Rheinheimera salexigens: one gene and its partners. The protein of the gene in region 1 interacts with the protein of each later gene in a pairwise test. Links are inferred from orthologs where the notes say so. Each region holds a gene or a part of one and is shown in the gene's direction. Other genes may lie near its edges. The genes, in order: ybgC, secA, plsB and acpP.

Evidence for each region.
Region 2: the proteins of ybgC (region 1) and secA interact in binary tests that used the Escherichia coli proteins (3 or more experiments, as listed by UniProt). The link is inferred for Rheinheimera salexigens from one-to-one orthologs.
Region 3: the proteins of ybgC (region 1) and plsB interact in binary tests that used the Escherichia coli proteins (3 or more experiments, as listed by UniProt). The link is inferred for Rheinheimera salexigens from one-to-one orthologs.
Region 4: the proteins of ybgC (region 1) and acpP interact in binary tests that used the Escherichia coli proteins (3 or more experiments, as listed by UniProt). The link is inferred for Rheinheimera salexigens from one-to-one orthologs.

Annotation. Positions count from the first base shown.
Region 1 is NZ_MKEK01000001.1:2,888,621-2,891,322, reverse strand. It holds ybgC (tol-pal system-associated acyl-CoA thioesterase), read left to right. Parts: upstream 1-997; coding sequence 998-1,408; downstream 1,409-2,702. Other genes in the region: tolA (cell envelope integrity protein TolA), read left to right, coding at 2,520-2,702; tolR (protein TolR), read left to right, coding at 2,087-2,518; tolQ (protein TolQ), read left to right, coding at 1,398-2,087; ruvB (Holliday junction branch migration DNA helicase RuvB), read left to right, coding at 1-338.
Region 2 is NZ_MKEK01000001.1:959,928-963,243, forward strand. It holds secA (preprotein translocase subunit SecA), read left to right. Parts: upstream 1-389; coding sequence 390-3,116; downstream 3,117-3,316. Other genes in the region: BI198_RS04475 (DciA family protein), read right to left, coding at 1-169; mutT (8-oxo-dGTP diphosphatase MutT), read left to right, coding at 3,100-3,316. UniProt on the Escherichia coli protein: Required for protein export, interacts with the SecYEG preprotein conducting channel.
Region 3 is NZ_MKEK01000001.1:107,092-110,187, forward strand. It holds plsB (glycerol-3-phosphate 1-O-acyltransferase PlsB), read left to right. Parts: upstream 1-329; coding sequence 330-2,864; downstream 2,865-3,096. Other genes in the region: lexA (transcriptional repressor LexA), read right to left, coding at 1-282; tesB (acyl-CoA thioesterase II), read right to left, coding at 2,861-3,096. UniProt on the Escherichia coli protein: Catalyzes the transfer of an acyl group from acyl-ACP to glycerol-3-phosphate (G3P) to form lysophosphatidic acid (LPA). This enzyme can utilize either acyl-CoA or acyl-ACP as the fatty acyl donor.
Region 4 is NZ_MKEK01000001.1:1,814,630-1,817,435, forward strand. It holds acpP (acyl carrier protein), read left to right. Parts: upstream 1-1,188; coding sequence 1,189-1,425; downstream 1,426-2,806. Other genes in the region: fabD (ACP S-malonyltransferase), read left to right, coding at 1-262; fabG (3-oxoacyl-ACP reductase FabG), read left to right, coding at 306-1,052; fabF (beta-ketoacyl-ACP synthase II), read left to right, coding at 1,505-2,743. UniProt on the Escherichia coli protein: Carrier of the growing fatty acid chain in fatty acid biosynthesis.

The DNA of each region.
Region 1 (2,702 bases):
TACGCCGGGTTCGGGATTATGCACAAGTAAAGGCCAACGGTGAAGTCACCATCGAAATTGCAGCACAAGCACTGCAAATGGTTGATGTTGATGCCGAAGGTTTCGACTATATGGATAGAAAGCTATTGCTTACCATTATTGAAAAGTTTGATGGTGGTCCAGTGGGCTTAGATAACCTTGCCGCCGCGATAGGTGAAGAAAAAGATACTATCGAAGATGTTATTGAACCATTTTTAATTCAGCAGGGTTTTATTCAGCGCACACCAAGAGGGCGCATTGCCTCACCTAGAGCTTATAGCCATTTTGGTTTTGATTTACCCGAGTCGACAAAACAATAAAAAGTTTGCAATAAAACGACTGTAATAAGGTTGTTTTAAGGTTAATGCTGAATTTTAGCTAAAAAAAAGCCCACTTAAGAGTGGGCTAAGCAACAAGTTGAAGCAGGGCTTCAAAAAAATCCAGGGAACATGTGAAACATAACAACACTTAGTAGAGCTAAGAGCAGTTAATAAGTGAACTTGGCTAAAGTGCAGCAACTTCATTACCGCACTAGTGCGCTAGCTCAGAACACAAGCGTATATTAGGTTAACTGAGCAATTACTTCAAACGAGAAAAATTACCACTTAAGTATTAGTAAATCTAATGCGAATGACAAAGGTAGCCGGTAAGCTATTGTTTAGTTAATAGACTTATCTAGCTCAATAAGCCGTATTCATGTAGTGTTAAGCCTAACTAGACGATATTAGCGGTATTACTATTTGTTAGGCAAGAGGTTTGGTTGCTAGTTAATAAATTAAACAATTGAGTTAATCTTGCTGAGTTGTTAACTGGTCGCAGTAGTGCTGCTTAACTTAGTTATTAGCGTTAAGTTTAATCAGCAGAAGTGCTAACAAAAAACAAGTAGTCGTTATAAAAAAATATAGTTAGCAATATCGCTACTTACCAATTGAGTTAGTGCCGCAGCTTACATATTATATGCAACCTAAAGCGAACATACATGTCTAAAACAATCTTTACTTTTCCAGTGCGTGTTTATTACGAAGATACAGACGCCGGTGGTATTGTATATTATGCCAATTACCTAAAATTCTTTGAACGAGCACGTACCGAATGGTTACGTGCTTTAGGTGTAGAGCAGGATTTATTATTAGCAAATGATGTGGCTTTTGTGGTGACTCAGGTAGTAATGGATAACTATAAAGCCGCTAAATTTAATGAATTATTGACCGTGCGTAGTCAAATTAGTACTTTAAAACGCGCGAGCATGGTATTTAAACAGCAAATACAAAATCAGGCCGGTGCAGTTGTGTGTTCGGCAGACATTAAAATAGCCTGTGTATCATTGCAGGAAATGAAAGCCCGAGCGATTCCGGCAGAAGTGACAGAGGTATTACAAGGTGTCAGGTGAAATTTCAATTTTAAGTTTATTAATAGAAGCAAGTATAGTTGTACAACTCGTGATGCTGGTTCTGTTGGTAATGTCCGTTATGTCATGGGCCATGATTATTCGTCGGCGTAAAATATTAAGCGAAGCCTTAATTGATGCCCGTAAGTTTGAAGATAAATTTTGGTCAGGTGTTGATTTATCAAAACTGTATAATGAAGTAAACGCTCGTTCTACCGTAAACGGCCTAGAAGCTTTATTTAAAGCTGGCTTTAAAGAATTTGCCCGTTTGCATAAATCCAGCAGCAAACAATCTGTTGCGGTAATGGAAGGTACACAGCGTGCTATGCGCGTAGGCTTGTCGCGTGAAGTTGAACGCTTAGAAACTAATTTACCCTTTTTAGCGACTGTTGGCTCTATTAGCCCTTATATCGGCTTATTTGGCACGGTATGGGGCATTATGAATTCCTTTATTGCTTTAGGTGCTGTTGAGCAAGCTACATTATCAATGGTAGCGCCGGGTATTGCTGAAGCACTTATTGCTACTGCTATTGGTTTATTTGCCGCTATTCCGGCAGTTATAGCCTTTAATAAGTTTTCGCATCAGGTTGAAGTGCTTGAATCTCATTATGCTAATTTTGCTGAAGAATTTGCCAATATTTTAAATCGCCAAGCGATGGTAAGTAATGGAGACAATAGCTAATGTACGTGCGGAAAAAGCGTAGATTAAAAGCTGAAATCAACGTTGTACCTTATATTGACGTTATGTTGGTGTTATTAGTCATCTTTATGGTGACCACACCGCTTATTACGCAAGGGGTAAAGGTTGAACTGCCAAAGTCTGCTGCAGAACCGATTAAACAAATGAAAGACGGTAAAACACCTTTAGTGGCGACGGTAGATCAAGATGGCTTGTATTATTTTGAAAAAGACAGCAAGCAACAAGGGCCTTTTACCACTGAACAGTTAACTGTTGAAGTCGCAAGTTGGTTAACCATAGAGCCGGGAACCCAAGTCATTGTGAAGGGGGATGGCAGAGTGAGTTATGATGCGATAATTCGCTTAATTAATATATTAAAACAAGCTGGCGCGCCATCGGTGGGATTAATGACTGATAACGTGGACTCGAAATAATATGGCTATAAAAATAGACCCACCATTAGCAAAATCGCTGGGGCTGCATTTAGTCGTTATTATTTTGTTAGTGTGGGGCGCAGATTTTACCTCTAAGCCTGAAGTTGTTAATGTTACGCTGGAATCTGAAGGTGAAGCGCAAGCACCGGTTGAAGCAGTTGCTATTGATTCTGAAGCTTTGCAG
Region 2 (3,316 bases), 1.9 Mb from region 1 along the record:
CATCGCGAATGCTGGTTACTCGGCAAAAGCTAAGTTGCTCTAGTTGTAATACCTGCGCTAATACCGTATTCAGCTGTTGCATTAGCTTAACTTGCTGCTGTTGGTTTGCTAGCGAGCTATGGGCTAATACCTTATTGATATCCTTTGGTTTTTCAGTATAACGTGCCATGAATTTAACGCGCTCAACATAATTTAATAGCCTAAGTAGTGTAACAGCTTCTGTATTTTTTGGCAGAATCTAAATTGGCTATTGAAAGCTTTAGCATTTGTCACCATATCTAGCGTATTATGGTGAGAATTTCACATAAATTACTTTCACCTTTAAATACTGGTTTGCATGAACTAGCCAGGGCTGCACTGCAGTTTTAACTTAATATGGTAACTGGATAATGTTTGGAAAACTTTTCACCAAATTAGTTGGTAGCCGCAACGACCGCTTCTTAAAAAAACTACAAAAACAAGTACAGCAAATCAATGCGCTAGAGCCGGAGTATCAAGCCTTAACCGATGACCAGCTGCAGCATAAAACTGTCGAATTTAAACAAAAAATAAAAGACGGTGCTACGCTAGACGACCTCTTAATTGAAGCTTTTGCTACCGTGCGCGAAGCCAGTACTCGGGTATTTGGTATGCGTCACTTCGACGTTCAATTACTTGGCGGTATGGTACTGCATCAGGGTAAAATTTCTGAAATGCGCACCGGTGAGGGTAAAACCTTAACCGCTACGCTACCTGCGTATCTTAATGCGTTAGGCGGCGGTAGTGTGCACGTTATTACAGTTAACGATTACTTAGCCCGTCGTGATGCTGCAACAAACGAGCCGCTGTTTACCTTTTTAGGTATGAGCGTTGGTGTCAACGTACCGGGTATGGCGCACGTTGATAAGCAAAAAGCTTATGCAGCCGATATTACCTACGGTACTAATAACGAATTTGGTTTCGATTACCTGCGTGACAATATGGCCTTCTCGCCAGACGACCGCGTTCAGCGCGATCAGGCTTTTGCTATTATCGATGAAGTTGACTCGATATTAATCGATGAAGCCCGTACACCATTAATTATCTCGGGCCCAGCGGAAGATAGCTCTGAGCTCTATCAAAAAATTGATTTGTTAGTGCCACAGCTCATTAAGCAAGAGCAAGAAGACGAAGAGGGTAAGCACGGCGATGGCCATTTCACTTTAGATGAAAAAGCGCGTCAGGTTTACTTAACCGAAGAAGGCCAAATTAAAGTTGAAGATATGCTGCGCGAAGCGGGCATGATCGGCGAGCAGGACACTTTATTCTCAGCGGCTAATATTACCTTATTACATCACGTGTATGCGGCATTACGTGCTCATCAACTATTTAAACGCGATGTCGATTACGTGGTTAAAGACGGCGAAATTGTTATTGTTGACGAACACACCGGCCGTACTATGGAAGGGCGTCGTTGGTCAGAAGGCTTACACCAAGCGGTTGAAGCCAAAGAAGGCGTTAATATTCAAAACGAAAACCAAACCCTTGCTTCTATAACCTTTCAAAACTATTTCCGCTTGTATGAAAAGCTATCCGGTATGACAGGTACAGCTGACACCGAAGCATTTGAATTTCAACAAATATATGGTCTAGAAACTATCGTGGTGCCAACAAACCGGCCTATGGTACGAAACGATATGGCCGATTTAGTCTATTTAACGGCTGAAGATAAATACCAAGCCATTATTGCCGATATTATTAAAAAGCAACAAGCTAAACGTCCGGTATTAGTGGGTACAGCTTCAATTGAAAGCTCAGAATATCTATCTGAGTTACTCAATAAAGCTAAAATCACTCACAAAGTATTAAACGCAAAATTCCATGCTAACGAAGCTGAGATTATTGCCAATGCCGGTCGGCCAGGTAATGTCACAATCGCTACTAACATGGCAGGTCGTGGTACCGATATCGTCTTAGGCGGTAGTTTACAAGCTGAACTAGCCGGTTTAACCGACGCTAGCGAAGAGCAAATTGCCCAAGTAAAAGCTGACTGGAAAATACGCCACGATGCTGTTGTTGAGTCGGGTGGTTTACATATAATAGGTACTGAGCGTCATGAATCACGTCGTATTGATAATCAGTTGCGCGGTCGTTCTGGTCGTCAAGGTGATAACGGTTCAAGCCGGTTTTATTTATCGTTAGAAGACTCGTTAATGCGTATCTTTGCTTCAGATCGGATGTCAGCCATGATGCGCCGTCTGGGTATGGAAAAAGGCGAAGCTATTGAGCATCCATGGGTCAGTCGTGCCATTGAAAATGCCCAACGAAAAGTAGAAGCGCGTAACTTCGATATTCGTAAGCAATTATTAGAATTCGATGACGTGGCTAACGATCAACGTAAAGTTGTGTACGAGCAACGTAACGAGTTATTAGACGCTTCTGATATCAGCGAAACCATTACGGTTATTCGTGGTGATGTAGTTGAAGACTTAATTAGCCAATATATTCCGCCAGAGTCGTTAGACGAAATGTGGGATATTCCGGGCTTAGAGCAGCGTTTAAAAGCTGACTACGCGTTAGAATTACCTATCACACAATGGTTAGCCGACGATAAAAAGCTGTTTGAAGAAAAGCTACGCGAGCGCATTCAGCAAGAAGTAGAAAAATCGTATCAAGAAAAAGAACAAATGGTTGGCCCAGATGTATTGCGTCAGTTCGAAAAAGCCATAATGTTGCAAAGCTTAGATACCCACTGGAAAGAACATCTAGCAGCTATGGATCACTTGCGCCAAGGCATTAACTTACGTGGTTATGCGCAAAAGAATCCTAAGCAAGAATATAAGCGCGAAGCGTTTGAATTATTCTCAGATATGCTAGAAAACTTAAAAATAGACGTTATTGGCGTACTAGCACGAGTGCAAGTTAAAGCCGCAGAAGACGTTGAAGCGGTAGACGAGCAACGCCGCAAGGCTGACGCTGTTCCGCATAGCTATCAACATGACGAAGTTGAGCAGTTAGGCGCTGACGTACCTGAGACAGCACCTGTCGAAGTAGCGCAAGGACCAGTGATCCGTGATGGCGAAAAAATTGGCCGTAACGATGCTTGTCCATGTGGCTCAGGCAAAAAGTACAAGCAATGCCATGGCAAACTTGTCTAAGCCGATGTTTGACAATAAAACAATAACAACGGAGTCAGCTAACGCTGGCTCTGTTGCTTTAAAGCCAAAACAGTTACATGTCGCTGTAGGTGTCATAATTCGTGATAACCAAGTGCTACTAAGCTTGCGCAGTAAGCAGCAACATCAAGGTGGTAAGTGGGAGTTTCCTGGTGGCAAGGTAGAAGCCGGTGAAACCGTCT
Region 3 (3,096 bases), 2.8 Mb from region 1 along the record:
TGCCGCTAAAATAGGCTGACCAGCAGCAACTTTACCGATGAGTGGTAAACCTAACTGTTCAGGTGCATCATTATCCAGTAAGCGGATACCTCTTGATGTACCTGGTAACATTTCTATAGCACCTTTTTTAGCTAAGGCTTTTAAATGTTCTTCTGCCGCATTAGCAGATTTAAAGCCCAGTTGGCTGGCAATTTCGGCCCGTGTCGGCGGCATGCCGGTTTTTATCTGATAATCTTTAATCAGTTGCAAAACTTCTGCCTGTCGCGGCGTTAATGGTCTCATAATGCTGGTTACCTATACAGTTTATACTGTTAGTATATACAGGTAAGATGCAATTGCAAGTATCAGTGCTAATCGCTAACTTTACCCTAAGCCCTGACGTGGTATGCTATGCGCCGGATTTTTTTGAGGATAATGTCATTATGTTCCGCTCGGTTAAATTGTTTGCAGCGTTATTAAAGTGGCCTTTGCGCCCGTTGCTGAAGTACAAAGTAGTACCTGAACAGCCCGTTACCGAGCTTAATATAGATACTTCTCAGCCTATTTTTTATATTTGCCCTACTGAATCAGGGTCGGATTTGGCTGCATTAAAGCAGGTGTGTAAAAACTTACAACTGCCGGATCCTACTTCAGATGTGGATATTGATGGTGTAAAACACTTTCGCACCTTATTTTTAGAAAGACCGCATACTTTAGTGTTTAAACGAGGTAAAACTCAAGCACTACAGCAAGCCTTAGCATTACTTGATGCCCATCTTAAAAATCCCAGTTTACATGCCCATATTGTGCCTGTTTCAATCTTATGGGGTCGCGCTCCCGGTAAAGAAAACAGTATCAAATGGTTGTTAGGCGAAGCCCATGCGCCAAACTGGCTAGCCAAGCTATTAATCGTGTTTATATCTGGCAGGCACTCATTAGTTCGCTTTATTCCTGCTTTGTCTTTACAGCAGATGGCGGCAAAATTTGGTGCCGATAATGATACTGCACGTAAGTTATTACGTATGTCACGTTTTCACTTTTATCGACAACGCTTAGCCGCCAATGGTCCTAAACTAGTTAATCGCAGCCAACTCTTTACTGCCTTACTAGCCGCGCCAGCATTGAAAAAAGCCATAGCGGAAGAGGCAAAGTCTAAGCGCATATCTCTGGAACAAGCGCGTAAAAATGCCCATAAATTATTATTAGAAATTGCCGCAGACTATCGCTCTTCTACGTTAAGAGTTGGTGATCGAATATTAAGTTGGCTATGGAATAGGCTGTATACCGGTATTAAAATCAATAATGCCGATGTACTACGTGACTTAGCCCAAAAAGGCCATGAAATTGTCTATGTACCCTGCCATCGCAGCCATATGGATTATTTGTTACTTAGCTATGTTATTTATCAACAAGGCCTCGTTCCGCCACACATAGCCGCGGGTATTAACTTAAATTTTTGGCCGGCAGGCACCCTTTTCCGACGTGGTGGCGCTTTCTTTATCCGCCGTAGCTTTAGCGGCAATAAATTATATTCCGCCGTATTTCGCGAATATTTATGCCAGTTATTTATCAAAGGCTACTCGGTAAAATACTACACTGAAGGCGGTCGTAGCCGCACTGGCCGTTTACTACAGCCCAAGACAGGTATGTTAGCGATGACTCTTCAATCTATGCTTAGAGGTATTGACCGCCCCGTTACTATTGTTCCAGTCTATTTAGGCTACGAGCATGTTATGGAAGTAAATACTTACTTAAGCGAACTGCAAGGCTCAGGCAAAAAGAAAGAGTCAGTATTTGGTGTCATAAAAGCGATCCGAAACTTGCGTGATTATGGTTATGGCTATGTCAATTTTGGCGAGCCCTTAACCTTAAATGACTACTTAAACCAAAACGTCCCTGACTGGAAACAGGCTATTGATCCAATAGAAGTGCAAAAGCCGCATTGGTTAGCCGGTGTGGTTGACGATGTTTCACAAAATGTTATGCAGCGGATTAATCATGCTGCCGCTTTAAATAGTATTAATTTAATTGCCCTAGCTTTACTTGCCACCGATAAACACACTTTAACTAGGCAAGAGCTGGAGCAGCAATTAGATTTTTATCTGCAACTTCAGCAGCAAGCTCCTTATCATGGCCAAACCACTTTACCGCAAGCCAGCAGTAGCGAATTAATTGAGCATGCTATTAGCTTAGATAAAGTACAGCAGCATAAAGATCAGTTTGGTGAGTTGATTAGCGTCACGGCTGAAAGCGCGATCTTAATGAGCTACTATCGGAATAATATTTTGCATTTATTTATATTACCGTCGATTTTAGCCAACGCAATTTTGCATCAACGCGAAATGAGCTGGCAGGGTTTACTTAATATTGTGCGCCAGCTATATCCTTTATTACAGCAAGAAATGTTTTTACAGTTAGACGATATTACGGCTTATTGTCAGCAGGTATTGCAACATTTAGTCCAGAAAAATATCGTCCAGCAGCAAGGCGAGCTTTACTTTGCTCCCGCGCAACAAAGTAATAGCTATTTTATGTTAAGTTTATTGGCAGATAACGCCGAACACACTTTACAACGCTACGCTATGGTATTCCAACTTATCTTAACGCAACAGGCGCAAAGCCGAGCTGACTTAGAAAAGCAGTGCCATCAATTAGCTCAACGTTTGTTACAACAGCACGGCATTACCGCACCAGAGTATTACGATAAACAGCTGTTTTCTACCTTAATTAACGCGCTACGCGACAATGCTTACACCCAAAGTGATGAGCAAAGCCGTGTGCAAGCAACCGATGCTTTAGTCGAGTTAAACCACACTGTAGATAGCCTGTTACGCAATGATGTTTTGCTTAGTATCCATAGTATTATCCCTACAAGCCGCAGTTAGCGGCTTGTAGGATAAGCGCGGATAACACCTTCTTGCATGGTTGAGGCAACTAAGGTGCCATCACGACTGAAGAATTGGCCTCGTACTAGCCCTCTGCCACCAGAAGCACTTGGGCTATCAACTGCATATAACAGCCAATCATCAAAACGGAAGTCATGATGAAACCACATTGCATGGTCAATAGTCGCTACTTGCATATTAGGCGCCATAAACGATTTACCATGTGGTTGCA
Region 4 (2,806 bases), 1.1 Mb from region 1 along the record:
GGCAATACCGGTTGTGAATAACGTAGATGTTATAGCCGCTACTGATAGCGCAGATATAAAAGATGCCCTGGTGCGTCAATTATATAGTCCAGTACGTTGGACCGAAACAATTGAATTTTTAGCTAGCCAAGGTGTCAATCAGGTTCTAGAGTTGGGTGCAGGTAAAGTATTAACAGGTTTAATTAAACGTATAGATAAAACCATCAGTACAGCAGCTGTTGGCGATCAAGCCACGCTTGAGGCTGCACTTACATTGGAATAGGCACCTAAATAGGTACCGAATTAAGTACGAAAATAGGAATAAAATGACTAACTTTATCTCATTAGAAGGCAAAGTCGCATTAGTAACAGGTGCAAGCCGTGGTATTGGTCGTGCTGTTGCTGAACAATTAGCGGCTTTAGGCGCAAAAGTAGTAGGGACGGCAACGACTGAAAAAGGCGCTGCCGCAATTAGTAGTTATTTAGGTGACAAAGGCTTTGGTCTAGTGTTAAATGTTGCTGATAACGATTCAATTGAGCAATGTTTGGCCGAAATAAAACAACAGCTTGGCGATATCGAAATTTTAGTGAATAATGCCGGTATCACTCGCGATAATTTATTAATGCGGATGAAAGATGATGAATGGCTTGATATTATTCAAACTAATTTGACATCAGTTTTTCGTTTAAGCAAAGCGGTTATGCGTCCAATGATGAAACAACGTTTTGGTCGTATAATCAATATTGGTTCTGTTGTTGGCTCTATGGGCAATGCAGGCCAAACAAATTATTCAGCAGCGAAAGCGGGTGTGCTAGGTTTTACCAAGTCACTTGCCAAAGAAGTTGCGTCGCGTGGTATTACGGTTAATGCTGTGGCACCAGGCTTTATTGATACTGATATGACAAAAGACTTATCAGAAGAGCAAAAAGAAGCTATTTTTAGCCAAGTACCGGCAAATCGTTTAGGGCAACCTAAAGAAATTGCCGCAACTGTAGCATTTTTAGCTTCAAATCAAGCTGCATATATTACCGGTGAGACTATTCACGTAAACGGCGGCATGTATATGGTGTAACAAGTGTATTGTTAGCAGGTTTGACCAGCAAAAAATGCTGTTTCTCACGCTTGCATCGCACTTAGCTTACGCATAAACTAGCGCCACACAAAATTGCACGAATTGTTGCGATTTATATGAGTAAAAGGAAAGAAAGATGAGCAACATCGAAGAACGCGTTAAAAAAATTATCATTGAACAACTAGGTGTTAAAGAAGAAGAAGTTAAGAACGAAGCTTCTTTTGTTGAAGACTTAGGTGCTGACTCGCTAGATACAGTTGAATTAGTAATGGCGTTAGAAGAAGAATTCGATACTGAAATTCCTGACGAAGAAGCTGAAAAGATTACTACTGTTCAGTTTGCTATTGACTACGTTAAAGCACACGCTGAATAAGCGAGATGCTTACAGAACGGGTAGCTAAGCTACCCGTTTTCGTTTTACGACTTCAATAATTTTCATGGCGGAGGGTTTTGTGGCAAAACGTCGTGTAGTGGTTACCGGTTTAGGTATGTTAACGCCATTAGGTAACGATGTAGCCTCAAGCTGGCAAGGTTTACAGCAGGGTAAAAGTGGTATCTCTATGATAGAGCACTTTGATACCACTGCTTACACCACAAAGTTTGCAGGATTACTTAAAGATTTTGATGTGGAACCTTATTTCTCGGTTAAAGATGCCAGGAAAATGGATCTATTTATTCAATATGGCGTAGCGGCTGGTATACAGGCGTTTCGCGATTCAGGAATAGAAATAACTGAACAAAATGCTCCGCGCATTGGTGCAGCTATTGGCTCAGGTATTGGTGGCTTAGGTTTGATTGAAGAAAATCATACTAAGTTACTCGCGAGCAGCCCGAAAAAATTATCACCATTTTTTGTGCCATCAACCATTATTAATATGATTGCTGGTCAATTATCCATCATGCTTGGCTTGCAAGGGCCAAATATCAGCATTGTTACCGCCTGTACTACGGGTGTACACAATATTGGCCATGCGGCGCGGATGATTGCTTATGGTGATGCTGATGTCATGATCGCTGGGGGTGCTGAAAAAGCATCAACACCGCTTGGCATGGGGGGGTTCGCTGCAGCTAGAGCATTATCTACTCGCAATGACGCGCCACAACAAGCAAGTCGGCCATGGGATAAAGACCGTGACGGTTTTGTGCTAGGTGATGGTGCGGGTGTGATGGTAGTCGAAGAATACGAGCACGCTAAAGCCCGTGGCGCCAAAATCTATGCTGAATTAGTCGGTTTTGGTATGAGCGGTGACGCTTACCATATGACATCGCCACCAGAAAATGGTGCAGGTGCTGCTTTAGCCATGACGAATGCTTTAAAAGATGCAGCTGTTAATGCTGACCAAGTGGCTTATATCAATGCCCACGGTACATCGACACCGGCTGGTGATATTGCCGAAACACAAGCGATTAAATCTGTGTTTGCTAGCAATATCGATAAAGTGATGGTGAGTTCGTCTAAATCTATGATTGGTCACTTGTTAGGTGCTGCAGGTTCAGTGGAATCTATAATTACTGTGCTTTCATTGCAAGATCAAGTAGTAACACCAACCATTAACTTAGATAACCCTGATGTTGGCTGTGATTTAGATTATGTGCCGCATGAAGGTCGCCAAGTGCAAATGGAATACGCTTTATGCAATTCATTTGGCTTTGGTGGTACTAATGGCTCTATATTGTTTAAACGAGTCTAATAGGCTGTTTTAATACATAAAGGCTGCTAATTGCAGCCTTTATTTTTACTATTGTGTTAGCCT